2 regions of the Vreelandella gomseomensis genome follow, and region 2 is predicted to be linked to the other one. Evidence: predicted binding sites of a transcription regulator. Region 2 holds the regulator's gene; the other holds the start of a gene.
The links. The regulator LexA, encoded in region 2, represses DNA repair genes until DNA is damaged. The targets are predictions, from matches to a motif close to TACTGTNTANNTANACAGTA.
Positions count from the first base shown of each region.

Region 1: a site for LexA is predicted at 3,065-3,084, ahead of QC815_RS07210 (PA0069 family radical SAM protein). Genes of this name have one in related genera too.

Region 1 covers NZ_JARWAI010000004.1:290,490-297,919, forward strand. The annotation lists gene QC815_RS07200 (PTS fructose-like transporter subunit IIB) at 1-1,072, shown strand, start outside; gene pgi (glucose-6-phosphate isomerase) at 1,242-2,909, shown strand; gene QC815_RS07210 (PA0069 family radical SAM protein) at 3,101-4,183, shown strand; gene QC815_RS07215 (winged helix-turn-helix domain-containing protein) at 4,223-4,528, shown strand; gene QC815_RS07220 (DUF2797 domain-containing protein) at 4,550-5,350, opposite strand; gene QC815_RS07225 (YeaC family protein) at 5,379-5,663, opposite strand; gene QC815_RS07230 (rhomboid family intramembrane serine protease) at 5,678-6,523, opposite strand; gene QC815_RS07235 (metallophosphoesterase) at 6,753-7,430, opposite strand, start outside.
Region 2 covers NZ_JARWAI010000004.1:36,408-43,837, reverse strand. The annotation lists gene mobB (molybdopterin-guanine dinucleotide biosynthesis protein B) at 1-487, shown strand, start outside; gene moaC (cyclic pyranopterin monophosphate synthase MoaC) at 492-1,298, shown strand; gene moaE (molybdopterin synthase catalytic subunit MoaE) at 1,300-1,752, shown strand; gene QC815_RS06005 (ribonuclease J) at 1,784-3,379, opposite strand; gene purU (formyltetrahydrofolate deformylase) at 3,640-4,494, shown strand; gene lexA (transcriptional repressor LexA) at 4,491-5,153, opposite strand; gene QC815_RS05990 (TetR/AcrR family transcriptional regulator) at 5,397-6,074, shown strand; gene QC815_RS05985 (L,D-transpeptidase) at 6,052-6,576, shown strand; gene nagZ (beta-N-acetylhexosaminidase) at 6,635-7,430, shown strand, end outside.

The DNA.
Region 1 (7,430 bases), 250 kb from region 2:
AGACGGCAGCCAGGCCGAGGCCAGCGATCAGGGCAGCAAAAGCATCAAGGAAAAAGGCGTCTACAAGCACCTGTTGACCGGCGTTTCCTTCATGCTGCCGATGGTCGTGGCCGGTGGCCTGCTGATCGCGCTGTCGTTCGTGTTCGGCATCAATGCCGCCGAAGAAGAAGGCTCGCTGGCCGCCGCGCTGATGCAAATTGGCGGCGGCACCGCCTTCGCACTGATGATTCCGGTTCTCGCGGGTTATATCGCCTACTCGATTGCCGACCGCCCAGGTATCGCCCCCGGCATGATTGGCGGCATGCTGGCCGCGAACATAGGTTCCGGCTTTATCGGCGGCATTTTGGCGGGCTTTCTAGCCGGTTACGTGGCCCTGGCCGTTACCCGGTATGTCAAGCTGCCTTCCAGCGTCGAATCGCTCAAGCCGATTCTGATCATTCCGCTGATCGCCAGCCTGGTCACCGGACTGGTGATGATCTACATCGTCGGTGAGCCGGTGGCGGGCCTTCTCACTGCGCTGACCAGCTTCCTTGAGACCATGGGATCGACCAACGCCGTGCTGCTGGGCATCCTGCTCGGCGCGATGATGTGTTTCGACCTGGGCGGGCCGGTCAACAAGGCCGCCTACACCTTTGGCGTAGGCCTGCTGGCCTCGGAAACCTACGGTCCCATGGCGGCGATTATGGCGGCGGGCATGGTGCCCCCCATCGGCATGGGCATTGCCAGCTTAGTGGCGCGCAACAAATTCTCAGCGCCCGAGCGGGAGGCAGGTAAAGCCTCCTTTGTGCTGGGCATGTGTTTCATCAGCGAAGGGGCGATTCCGTTTGCTGCCAAAGATCCGCTGCGGGTGATTCCTGCGTGCATGCTGGGCGGTGCCGTTACCGGTGCGTTATCCATGCTGGTCGGCGCCAAGCTGATGGCGCCCCACGGCGGCATCTTCGTACTGCTGATTCCCAATGCCATCACCCCGGTATTCCTCTACCTGGGCGCTATTGTCATCGGCTCGCTGATTACCGGCCTGAGCTATGCCATGATCAAACGCGGCGCCACCCAGGTCGCCGTGGCGACCTGAACGGCAGCAAGGCGGGCGCCAGCCCGCCTTTTTATTGCTCATCCTGTCAGTTCTATTACCGTCGAGCGTGCTTTTATCCGCCGGCGGTTGCCACAGCACGCATTTTATGTAGTATTTTTACACACATAACATCAAGGCCTCCCGCCGACCTACAACAACGGATCTCTCTATGTTTCAGCTGACCCGCAGTGTGACGTGGCAGGCGCTCGAACGCCTGCGCGACAAAACCGCTAACGATCGCATTCGTGACTATTTCACCAATGACCCGCAGCGCTTTGACAAGATGAGCCTGCGGGTGGGCGGTCTGTTTCTCGACTACTCCAAGCACCACGTGTCGGATGACGTGCTGGCCAAGCTGATCGAGCTCGCCGACCACTCCGCCCTCGTCCAGCGCCGGGCACAGATGTTCTCGGGGGATATCATCAACGTCACTGAAGACCGTCCGGTTCTCCACACCGCGCTGCGCAACCTGAGCGATGAGCCGGTCTATGTGGACGGCGAAGACGTGATGCCCGAAATCACCCGCACCCGCGAGCAGATCAGGCTGTTTTCCGAGGCAGTGCGCAGCGGCGAGTGGAAAGGCTATAACGGCCAGCGCATCAAGGACGTGGTCAACATCGGCATTGGCGGCTCGGATCTGGGGCCCAACATGGCGGTACGCGCGCTATTGAAGTACCGCCATCCGGATCTGCATTTCCACTTCGTTTCCAATGTGGACGGCACCCATATCCAGAAAGTGCTGTCGCGGCTCGACCCGGCCACGACGCTATTTATCGTTTCCACCAAGACGTTCTCGACCCAGGAGACCCTGCTCAACGCCAAGACGGCGCGGCGCTGGTTCCTGGAAAACGCCGGTGAAGATGCGGACGTCGGCGCGCACTTCATTGCCGCCTCCACCAATCGCCGCGCGGCAATGGAATTCGGCATTCGTGAAGAGAACGTCTTCGAATTCTGGGCCTGGGTCGGCGGGCGCTACTCCATGTGGTCATCGATTGGCCTGCCCATCGCGCTTTCCATCGGTTTTGAAGGCTTTATCGAGCTGCTGGAAGGCGCCCACGAAATGGACCGCCACTTCATCGAAGCCCCCTTCTCGGAAAACATGCCGGTGCTGATGGCGCTGATCGGCATCTGGTACATCAACTTTATCGGCGCCGAAACTCAAGCCATCGTGCCTTACGACCAGGCACTGAACCAGCTGCCGTCGTTCCTCCAGCAGCTCGACATGGAATCCAACGGCAAGTCGGTGGACATCTTTGGCCACCCGGTCAACTACAAGACCGGCCCGATCGTATGGGGGCAGACCGGCTCCAACGGTCAGCACGCGTTTTTCCAGCTGCTGCACCAAGGCACCCGTTACGTGCCCATCGATTTCATTGCCTCGCTGAAGCCCGAACCCGGCGTCGAGGATCATCACTTCGCCCTGCTCACCAACATGCTGGCCCAGGCCAACGCCTTTATGGAAGGCAGCCAGGGAGACGCCAAGGAGCTCAGCCAGCACGATCCCTACAGCTGCCCCGGCAACCGCCCGTCCAGCACCCTGCTGCTGGACGAGCTGACGCCGAAGAACCTGGGCGCGCTGATCGCGCTCTACGAACACAAGGTGTTCGTGCAGGGCGTTATCTGGAACATCAACTCCTTCGACCAATGGGGCGTGCAGCTGGGCAAGCGCATCGCCGGCGAAATCAGCGAGCGCATCGACACCAACGCCGCCGACTTCGACGCCTCGACCCAGGGCCTGCTGGAGCTGCTACGCGGCCATTTCCCCGGCAATGGGGGAAACACAGAGACCGGCGACGATGCCCAGACCGAGAAAAAGCCCGCCAGAAAAAAGCGCTAGATTGTCGTAATAAAGCGTAGGCAAGCAAAACGCCTTGGCTTTCAGCCAAGGCGTTTGCGTTAAAGCCCGCGCTAGCCGCCACTGCGGTCGCACGAATGACCGACAAGCGCTATCGCAACCAATAAGCGGCCTTGCACGACGCACCAAACGCCATATACTGTATATATAGCCATATATTAGTGAGGTGGCCAATGGGGACGTCTTATCAAGCAAGCGGCTCGACCGTGCATAAAGGGCGTGGAGCGACGTACGACCCGCACAATCGTTTTGCGCCGACCCGCAGCGAGTCAGAGGACGACGGTTGGTGGCAGGAAGAAGCCGCCACGACCATCGCCACCGAAGTACGCGAGGAACCAAGCAAGAGCGCGCTTTCCTGGAACCGCTCGCCGGATCTGCCCTTTGATCGCTCGCTGAACCCTTATCGAGGCTGCGAGCATGGCTGCGTCTATTGCTATGCCCGCCCCTCCCACGCCTACTGGGATTTATCGCCGGGACTGGACTTTGAAACCAAGCTGATTGCGCGCAGCGGACTGGTTGAGCGGCTCACCGAAGAACTTTGTCATCCGAGCTATGTGTGCCGGCCCATCAACCTGTCGGGCAATACCGATTGCTACCAGCCGTTGGAAGCCAAGTACCAGACCACCCGGCACTTGCTGGAACTGCTCCAGCAATGCCGACACCCCGTCACCATCGTGACCAAAAGCAGCCTGATACTGCGCGACCTGGAATTGCTCTCGGAAATGGCCGAGCACCGACTGGTGCGGGTTTTCGTGAGCCTGACGAGCCTGGATGCCAACCTGAAACGCACGTTGGAGCCGCGCACGGCTTCACCCCAGGCGCGCCTGAAAGTCATCCGCGAGCTCAATACCGCCGGCATTCCCGTGGGCACGCTGGTCTCGCCGATTATTCCAGGGCTCACCGACCATGAGATCGAGCGGATTCTGGAAGCCGCCAGCCGCGCCGGTGCACGAACCGCGACCTGGATGCTGTTACGCCTGCCCCACGAAGTGGCACCGCTGTTTGAAGCCTGGCTGGGAGCCCATTACCCCGAGCGGGCCGCCAAGGTGATGAGCCTGATCCGCCAGTGCCGAGACGGGCAGAACTACGATGCGCGATTCGGCAAGCGCTTTCGCGGCGAAGGGGTCTTCGCCGAGTTGATCGCCCAGCGATTCAACCGCGCCAGCCGCCAGTGGAAGATGCAGCAGCGCACCGAGCAGGGCTTGAACACTCGGGATTTTCGCCCGCCCCGCGCGCAGGGCGATTTATTCATTTAGACTGGCGAGCGATACTTTTACTATGCAGAAGGATGCAAGATGTCCGCGCCGTTGAGCAAAACCAAATCCAGCTTTTATCGTCGCCTTTACGTTGCGTATTTGATCGATCAGGGAACCGCCAGCGTGCCTGCGCTCATCGAGGCCACCGGCATGCCGCGGCGTACCGCGCAAGATACCATCGCATCGCTCGCCGAGCTGGATATTGACTGTGTGTTCAGCAATGATGAGGGCGAACGGCACAACATCGGCCGCTATCAGATCAAGGACTGGGGCGCCATTGACCCCAGTTGGGTGAGCCGCCATGCATCGTATCTGCAGCAGGCATTAGGCTACGGTGACGCATAGACACGACCGTAAAGCCCGCGATCACGCCACGCTAACCTCATAACCGGTAAACTTACGCAGATTGATCACGCCGGTATCCAGCAGTAGATACTGGCCTTTAATCCCCTGCAAGATACCGCTGACCTCCGGCTGCTTGTCAAAGTTGTGCGAGACGATCTTTCCCGGAAAGGTCGTCACCGGATAGTGAAACGCATAATGCTGTGAATCCAGTTCGCGAATGGCATCCACGCCGTGCTCGCGTTTCAGCTGACCCAGGCCGCTGGCCGTTACGCTCATCAGGCGATCGCGTTCGGCTTTTAAATCAAGTGCCGCCACGTCACCCTTGAGCATGGCCCGCCAGTTGGTGCGATCGCCCACATGCTCCTTGAACAGCATTTCCACAAAGCCAGCCTGCTGGCGGGTATCGACTTCCAGAATCGGCAGCGCCTGGATCGCCCCCTGATCCAGCCAGCGGGTGGGCATCTGGGTCTTGCGTGTGATACCGACTTTCAATCCCGACGAGTTGGCCAGGTAAACGATATGCGGCTGGAAGCAATGCTGCTGCGCCCATTCGGGCTCGCGGCAGGTTCCCTGGAAATAGTGACAGGTCTCGGGTTTGACGATGCAGGTATCACACTGCGCCAGGCGCTTGAAACAGGGATAGCAGTAGCCCTGGGCAAAGCTCTTCTTGGTAGCCCGACCACAGTGGGTACAGGCAATCGCCCCGCTCCAGCGTAGCTGTAACGGAGCGCCCAGCCGTTCGTTCAGGTCAATGCGGTGGTCCCCGGCGCGCAGCTGGTAGCTGACGGGCTGCGCCTGGGAGGCGCCCGGCACGACGGCCATCTTGCGCAGACAGCCTTGGACGAGGGCCTCAGTCACGCGCGGCGTCCTTGGCAAGACCGGCCATCTCGGGCGAGACACCCTGCCCCGTCGCCCCGGCGCCGCAGGTACGCTGTTCCAGGTAGCCCACGCGGTTTTCTTCAGGCACGTTGTTTTCCGCCTCGAAGCGCATTACCGCTTCCAGGCAGAGCTCGGTCTGCTCGTCCGTCAGGCGGCGTCCGTCCGGCCATTTGCGTAACGACACGGCCTGCTTGAGGCTTTCGTAAATCGCCGGGGTCATCTGTTGAATCATTCTGTCGAAGGTCATGTCGCTCATGCCAAGCTCCTCAATTAAGACCGTAAACGCCGCACACTATAATACCAGCCAGTGACCAGGCCGACGACCAGCCCACCCAGATGGGCCTCGTTGGCCACATTGCCGAAGCCAACCAGTCCCGCCATGTCGGTCATGGTAAATACCATCCAGCCCAGCATGAAGACGACGAGCATTTGCGGGACAAAAAACCCACTGCCCGGCACGCGACGCGACATCAGCCATACGTGACCAAGCAAGGCGTAAACCACCCCGGACATGCCGCCGAACAACACCGTGCCGGTGGCGTACTGCGCGAGATTGGCCAGCACGCCCGCCAAAACCACCAGCAAGAGCAGCGTGCGTCCGCCCTGCAAGGCTTCCACCTGGCGACCGAAATACCATACCCACATCAGGTTGAAGATCAGGTGCATCCAGCCAAAATGCAGAAAAGCCGGTGAGAGCAGACGCCAGACCTGGCCGCTGGCCAACGTATCCACCAATGAACCGTACGACAGCTCGCCGCCGACAATACCGATCGGCACGATCGTAAGAGCCACGACCATCAAGTCGCCGAACACGCCCATCAAGGCAAAAATCACCAGGCTTATCGCCACCAAGGCCACGGTAACCGGCAGCTGCTTGAGCATGGCAAACAGCGCTGGGGTCTGCCCCGGTGAGGCATGCTCGGCAAGCTCGAGGGGGTCGCCCTGCTGCCAGCGTGCTACCAGCGCCAGCAGTGCGTCACGTTGACCCGGGTCGGCAATCCAAAGCACCTGGCCATCATCTTCAACGGTGATCCGGTGCCCGATCCGGTATCGCCAAAGCGCCTTGCGCAACGCCTGGGTATCCGCGTCGGGGGGTAAACGCATCACTGGGTGCATAGCTTTCCCTCATGGTAACCGTGTCGGCGTGACGACGCGTTCAATACAACACGCACAGCGTGCCAATAAACTGACTGGCATTTCCAGCAAAAAAAACCGGCGGTAGGGGCCGCCGGGCAAATAGCAAGGGATCATTCAAGGGAACACCTATTCTGACGGGCGGCGGTGGGGTTAGTTCATATGTTTTGCAAAAATTATGTAACGCATTGTATACAATGCATAAGCCCGCTTAATCATCGTCATCCAGCGGCCTGTTCAAAACGTTTTGCTCATCTCTATCTACCTGAATCCATAAAAAATGATCAGCGTTCAAGCGCTCTTCGCCCTGCCAGCGATAAGCCACCAGGCGGCCATACTTCACGGCGCTGTAATCCAGACAGGCGATATTGCCGGTCGGCAGTGCGGGAATGCCTTCACACCAGTAGTGGCCCACAAACAGAGGCGGCTGATCCGGCCCGTAGTAGCTCAGCTGGCGGCGCTCTTCAGCGGTAAGCGGTCGCCGCTCCAGATCACCGGGCAGATTATCGGGCTGGAAGGCAACATCTCCCCAGCACTGCGGCGATGCCGCCCAGAAGTGGGTGCGAAAGCTGCGTCGGGTAAACCCGTCTCCCGAGTGGATCGCCACGTTATGGGGCAGCTGCAGGTGACTGCCCCGTGTCAGCCGATCCAGAATGCGATACGCCTGGGTCGACGGGTTCGTCGACGCCACCAGAAAGGCGTCATCCAGACAGCCGTCCGGGTGCTGCCCCTTGAATTGCGCAACCAGATCATGATCCCAGCAGGCGTGTACCACGCGTATACCGTCCTGCTCAATGAACAGCGGCATCGTCTTGAACCAGGCAAGGGTATCTTCCCATTCGTTGGTGTGGTCGCGATACTGATCAAGGGTATCCTGGATGATGCGGTT
Region 2 (7,430 bases):
TGAGCAGCTGTTGCCACGCCTGGGCGATGAGGGCGTCAAGGTGGCGGTGATCAAGCATGCCCACCACCGTTTTGACGTCGACCAGCCGGGCAAAGACAGCTACAAGCTCCGCCACGCCGGCGCGGCGCCGGTACTGGTGGCCTCGCGTCACCGTCTCGCGCTGATGCAGGAAACCCCGGGAGAGGACGAGCCTGATCTCAACCAGCTGCTATCGATGATGGCGGTGCATGCGCCTGACCTGGTGCTGGTGGAAGGGTTTAAAGCATGGCCTTTACCCAAGCTGGTGCTTTATCGTCAGGGTATCGGGGAGGTGGATATTCTTAGCGGTTCGCACGTTGAGGCTGTCGCGCTTGATGGCGATTGCCCCGTGATACTACCCGCCTCGACGACGCAACTGGCACTTAACGATACGGACGCCATTGCACGCTGGGTGATCGAGTGGATGGCGAGCCAAAGGCTCAACGATGTTTCACGCAATGACAGGTGACACCATGCAGTTAACGCATCTCAATAGCCGCGGCGAAGCCCGTATGGTCGACGTTGCGGACAAACAGGAAACTCGCCGTGAAGCCGTGGCCTCCGGGCGCATTGTGATGCAGCCCGCTACCCTTTCGCAGTTAAGCGAGGGCTCCCTGCCCAAGGGCGATGTGCTGGCCACGGCCCGCATCGCCGGCATTCAGGCGGCAAAACGCACCCACGAGCTGATCCCGCTTTGCCACTCGCTGGCGCTGTCGAAAGTGTCCATCGAGTTTGATGTAGATCCGGTGGAAAGCTGTGTGCATGTGACGGCAAGCTGCCGCTTGAATGGACGTACCGGCGTGGAGATGGAAGCGCTGACCGCTGTCTCTGTTGCCTGCCTGACGCTTTACGACATGTGCAAGGCCGTCGACAAGTCCATGCGCATAGACGCCGTACAGCTCGACAGCAAGCGTGGCGGGCAGCGTGGGGAGTACCAGCGTGAGGCCGCGCCGGAAGCGGCCGCCCCGATTGTGACCGGCCAGGGCGCCGCAGGCGAGGTCAGCCTGGGTGAGCGCTGTCATTCTCCCTGTGTGCTGGTCAAGTTCCTGGCGGAGCTACGCGAGCAACTGGGTGAAAACGAGCGCGTCGTGACCTTTGACCAGCTGCCCAGCCGGGATATTGCCGGACTGAAGGCGGCACTGGTAGCCCAGGACGAGCGCTTTCAGCAACTCCAGGACAAGCGTACGCTGTGCGCCATCAACCAGGTAATGGCCAACGATGCCGCCTTCATTACCGATGACGATGAAGTGGCTTTTTTCCCGCCGGTCACAGGGGGCTAGGATGCAGATTACCATCCGCGTGCAGGCAGAACCTTTCGATATGGCCTTCGGCTACGCAGACAGCATCGCCGGGCGAACCGATATCGGCGGGATCGTCAGCTTTACCGGGCTGGTGCGTGACTTCAACGAAACGCCCGATGTGACCGGCTTGACCCTCGAACACTACCCGGGAATGACCGAGGCGACCCTGCAGCGGATTGCCGAGCAGGCCGGCGAGCGCTGGTCGCTCAATGCCGTGACGATCATTCATCGCGTGGGGCATATGCGCCCGGGGGATGCCATTGTCAGAGTGCTGGTGGCAAGCGCCCATCGGCGCGAAGCCTTCGAGGCCTGCGATTTCATCATGGACTGGTTGAAAACCCAGGCGCCCTTCTGGAAGAAAGAGCACGGCCGGCAAGGCGACTACTGGGTCAAGGAGCGGCGCTCGGACATCGACGATGCGGCCCGCTGGTAGGCAACGCCCCGTCGTGGCGCCAACGGTGAGATTACTCGTCAGCGATCGGTGCGGGGAGGTCGCTGGCCATGATCTGCAGATGCACCTCGGGCAGGTGCTGAAGGCGTTCGGCGAGCCAGGCGATCAAGCGCGGCTGAAGGCCAAGTCTTAAGTCGGCCAGCGTATCGGCGTGCAGGTCGGCCAGTTGCTCATCCAGCCATTCGCTGAAGCTGTCTTCATCAAGCGCATTGGCGCCTGTGTTGTCGAGCATCAGGCGGCCGATGCGTGCCCAGCCGGTCTCTGTCGCGCAGACCGGCAGCGCCAGATACAGGCTTCCCCGGCGTGGATGGGTGCTGGTATCGCCTTCAAGCCCCGGGTGAGGGACGACACTGTTCTGGCTGACGATGCACGGCGGCTGAGGGTAATGCTGTTCGTGCTGCAGCCCCTGCTGATCAAAGCGGATCATGTCGCCGTTGACCGGTGCCAGCGGGGCGTCGATGCCGAGCGATGTTGCCAGCCGCTGATGCGCCTGCTGATGAAGGCTCTCGCCATGGACGGGCAGTAGATGCTGCGGCGATAGCCACTGATAGAAGCGCGTCATCTCCTCCTGCGCGGGATGCCCGGTGGCATGCAGTTCTGGATGGTTGAATTCATCGAAGAGCTGGACGCCAAGCTGTTGCAGGCGCTTTTTCAGCTGCTCGATCGGCCGCTCGTTGCCGGGTATGGCTTTAGCAGAAAAGATCACGTTGTCGCCCGGCTGTAGATCAACGTGGGGATGACGCCCCTGGGCGAGTCGCTGCAGCGCGGCGCGCGGCTCGCCCTGGCTGCCGGTGGCAATCACGACGACTTCATCGGGGGGAAGGTATCCCAGGTCGTGGGCGGGCACCACCGCCGGAAAGTCATCCATATAGCCGAGGCCCCGCGCCACACTCACCATGCGTTCCATCGAGCGTCCCATCAAGCTGACGCGCCGTCCACACTGTTCGGCCGCGCGGCCGATTGCCAGCACGCGGGCCAGGTTACTGGCAAAGCAGGAAACGATCACCCGCCCTTCGCATTGGGTAAGCGTCCTGGCCAGCGCGCGGGCCACGTCGCCTTCACTGCCGGAGTGGCCGGGTACGGGGGCGTTGGTGGAATCGCCGACCACCAGGTCGACGGGGGCGAGCGCCTTGAACTGTGAGGAATCGATCGGCGCACCAATGATCGGTTCGGGATCCAGTTTCCAGTCCCCGCTATGCAGGACGCGATAGGGGCCGGCCATGACCAGCAGCGCGCAGCTTTCCGGAATCGAATGGGGCACGCCCAGATAGCGCAGACTGAAGGGCCCGCTTTCCAGCGCCTCGCCGGGTTCGATAACCTGAATGGCGGCGCTGCTCAACTGGTGTTCGGCAAACTTGAGACGCAGCAGGCCAGCGGCCAGGGGGGTGGCATACACAGGGCACTGCCAATGCGGCCATAACCAGGCAACCGCGCCAATGTGGTCTTCATGGCCGTGGGTGATATACAGGGCCTTGGGGGCTATGCCCAGCGCCTTGGGCGTATCCAGGTTGGGCACCTGGAGGGGGGCGTTGGGCAAGTCCTGACGGATCATCATGCCACAGTCCACGGCGATCCAGTGATCCTCGTATCCGTATAGCGTCAGGTTCATGCCGATTTCCCCGCAGCCACCCAGCGGCAAGAGGCGGAGAGGAGGGCGACGACGGGGACGAATATGAACGCGCGGTGGATGCATCAGAATCTTAAAGCCTAAAAAGTAATGCCTTAACTATACGGGATGGGGTGGGCGGCTAACAATGACTGCGGTAACGGGCGGTGATTGCGCGCCTGGCATTGGGTACAATAGACGTTTGTTGAATGCCCGGGGCGGTGAAAAGCGACCCCGGGTGCACACCGTCAAGAGTATTTATCATGTCGCATTTTTATCGGTTGGTGGTTTCCTGCCCGGATCAGGTGGGGATTGTTGCACAGGTGTCGAGTTTTATCGCTCAGCAGGGGGGGTCGATTACCGAGGCGAGCCAGCACTCCGACCTGGAAACCGGACGTTTCTTCATGCGCTACGAAATTCTGGCGGATTCGTTGGACATGTCGGCAGAGGCATTACGGTCGGCGTTTGAGCCGGTCGCCGTGCGTTTCGATATGCAGTGGTCGTTGGTGGATACCCAGCAGCGTCGCCGCGTGGTGCTGATGGTCTCGCGGGAATCCCACTGTCTGGTCGATCTGCTTTACCGTTGGCAGGTGGGCGAGCTGGACTGCGATATCGTCGGGGTGATTTCCAACCATGACGATATGCGCTCGTTGACCGAGTGGTACGCGATTCCCTATTACCACGTGCCTGTCAATCCGGCGGATAAAGCCGTTGCCTTTGAGCAGGTTCAGGCACATATCGACGAGGCGCGAGCCGACTGCATCGTACTCGCACGTTACATGCAAATTTTGCCGCCGGCATTGTGCCAGCGCTACGCCGGGCAGGTGATCAATATCCACCACAGCTTTTTGCCTTCCTTTGCCGGCGCCAAGCCCTATCACCAAGCCTATGAGCGCGGCGTCAAGCTGATCGGTGCGACCTGTCATTATGTGACCCAGGAACTGGATGCGGGGCCGATCATCGAGCAGGACATCCACCGGGTGAGCCATTGCCACACACCGACGGATCTGGTGCGTTTTGGCCGCGATGTGGAAAAAGCCGTGCTGGCACGGGGTCTTCGCTGGCACCTGGAAGACCGCGTGCTGGTTCATGGCAACAAAACCGTCGTGTTCAGCTAGCCAAGCGCCTGACCATTGCCACCGCGGATAACCCCGACGCCCACGCCCTCGATGTCGAGCGGTTGGGTGCGTAAATCAATAGTGATCGGCGCAAAGTCGGGGTTTTCCGCGATCAGGGAGACGTGGTGTCCGTCGCGTTTGAAACGCTTGACGGTAACTTCATCGTCCAGTCGGGCGACGACAATCTGGCCGTCGCGTACTCGCTGGGTGCGATGTACGGCGAGCAGGTCGCCTTCAAGAATGCCGACGTTCTGCATGGAAAGCCCGCGCACGCGCAAGAGGTAATCCGCCCTGGGCGTAAAGTAGTCGGCGGGCAGCGGGCAGTAACGGTCAATGTGCTCGGCGGCCAGAATAGGGCTGCCCGCAGCGACTTCGCCGATGATCGGCAGGCCGGTGCCGGGATCCGCCGCTGCGGGCTGGCTATCCGGGGTGTCCTGGGGCTCCTGATTGGGCAGGCGAATACCCCGTGAGGTATTGCGGATGATGCGAATGACCCCTTTGCGCTCGAGCGCCCGCAAGTGCTCTTCTGCCGCATTGGGCGAGCGAAAGCCCAGTGCCTTGGCGATTTCTGCCCGGGTGGGTGGATAGCCAAGCTCCGCCATGGTCTTGACAATAAAGTCGAACACATTCTGTTGACGAACGGTTAACGGCCGTGACATATCAGTCTCCAGCGTGGGTAAGTGGACAGGCAGCGTTTCTATAGACCTATCAGTATGTGGTTAAGTATACAGTATGTTCCCCTGTCCAGTACATATCTGCTTCCAGCCGGCTAACAACATGATGTGCAAAGGGATGCGCCGCCGTTCTAGGCGTGATTTAACGCCCATCAACCGTTGAGAGGGGCAACGTGATAACGTAGTATCCTGAGATTGTTTAAAACATCCGTTTTCATGGAGAGCAGCATGGCTCAATCGGATACCGTGACGCGCATTCTGGACACGGCGGAAGTGCTGTTTGCCGAGCGCGGCTTTGCCGAAACATCCTTACGCAATATCACCAGCAAGGCGCGGGTGAACCTGGCGGCGGTAAATTATCATTTCGGCTCAAAGAAGGCGCTCATTCAGGCCGTGTTTGCGCGTTACCTCGATCCGTTCTCCGAACGTTTCCACAGCGCCCTGGACGCGCTGGAAGCACGTTACGAAGGCCGAGATATCCCGCTTGAAGTGCTGCTCGAGACCATGGCCACCACGGTGTTGGAGGTGCCCGCGGAGCGTAATAGCCTGAAGGTGTTCATGCGCCTGCTAGGCCTCGCCTACAGTCAGGCCCAGGGGCATTTGCGTCGCTACATCCAGCATGAATACGGCGATGTATTCAGCCGTTTCACCGAGCTGGTTCGCCGCGCCACCCCCGATCTGCCCGACGCCGAACGCTTCTGGCGGCTACACTTCATGTTAGGTACCGTCATCTTTACCCTGTCGGGGTTGGACGCGCTGCGCGACATTGCCGAAAAGGATTATCACCAGCAGGTATCGGTTCGCGACCTGGTGCGTCGACTGCGTCCTGTCGTGGTGGCCGCCATGAATGCGCCCTTGCCCGACGAGAAAGACATGGAGCCTCATGCAGACACCGTCGCTCACTGAGCTGCCGCCCCGTGATGGGCTGTGGATCGAAATTGCTACGCAGACGCAGCAGCTGCGCGCCTGGGAAGGCGACACCTGCCGTTATCAGTGTGATGTATCGACGGGACGCGCCGGGGTGGGCAACCAGGAAAACAGCGGCAAGACGCCCCTGGGATGGCACTATATTCGCGCCGCGATTGGCCGGGAGGCGCCTGAAAATGCGGTGTTCAAGGGCCGTCGCTGGACAGGCGAAGTGTTCACCCCTGAACTGGGCAAGGCGTTTCCCGAACGCGACTGGATCCTGACACGTATTTTGTGGCTCTGCGGGCTGGAGCCAGGGGTCAATCGTGCGGGGCAGGTGGACTCGCAGCGCCGCTATATTTACCTACACGGTACGCCGCCAGATCAGCCCATGGGCCAGCCAGCGTCGCATGGCTGCGTGCGGCTGCGTAATGTGGATCTGCTGTGGCTTTTCGAGCATGCCTTGCCGGGAACGCCTGTCTGGCTACACGACGGACGTTGATCGTTGGACTCTCGCTAATGTTCGTCTAGAATTAGCGCCTTTTTTTGGATACCCCGCTATGACACAACCCTTGGGCTCGGTCATGTTGGACCTTGAAGGGACTTCCTTGACCGCTGCAGAGCGCCAGATGCTGGCATCGCCTGCGGTCGGCGGCGTTATTCTTTTTGCGCGCAATGTGGAGGATGCCTACCAGATACGTCGCTTATGCAACGAGGTGCGTCAGCAGCGCCCCGACTTACTGCTGGCGGTGGATCAGGAGGGCGGGCGGGTTCAGCGTATCAAGCAGGGCTTGACGCGACTGCCCGCCATGGCGCGGCTGGGGGAGTACTATCAGCGGGATCGCGCAGCCGGTCTGGCGCTTGCCCAGGATGCGGGCTGGCTGCTGGGCATGGAAATGGCCGCCTGCGGGCTGGATATCAGCTTTGCTCCCGTGCTCGATATCGATAGCGGGTTATCCAGCGTGATTGGCGACCGCAGTTTCGGTGCCGACCCCACTCAGGTAACCGAGCTGGGTGGTGCCCTGATCACCGGGCTCCACGAGGCCGGCATGGCGGCGATCGGCAAGCACTTTCCCGGCCATGGCGGTGTCGCGGCGGACTCCCACCTGGCCCTCCCAGTGGACGAGCGCGCCTTCGAGGCCCTGAAACGCCACGATCTAGTGCCCTTCAGCACCCTGGCCAAGCAACTGGATGGCATCATGCCGGCGCATATCGTGTACTCGGCCTTTGATGCCCGCCCGGCTGGCTTTTCGCCCAGCTGGCTTGGCATGCTGCGTCAGTCGCTGGGCTTCAAGGGCTGCATTTTCTCGGATGACTTGAGCATGGCCGGCGCCCATGCGGCAGGCGGGCCGCGTG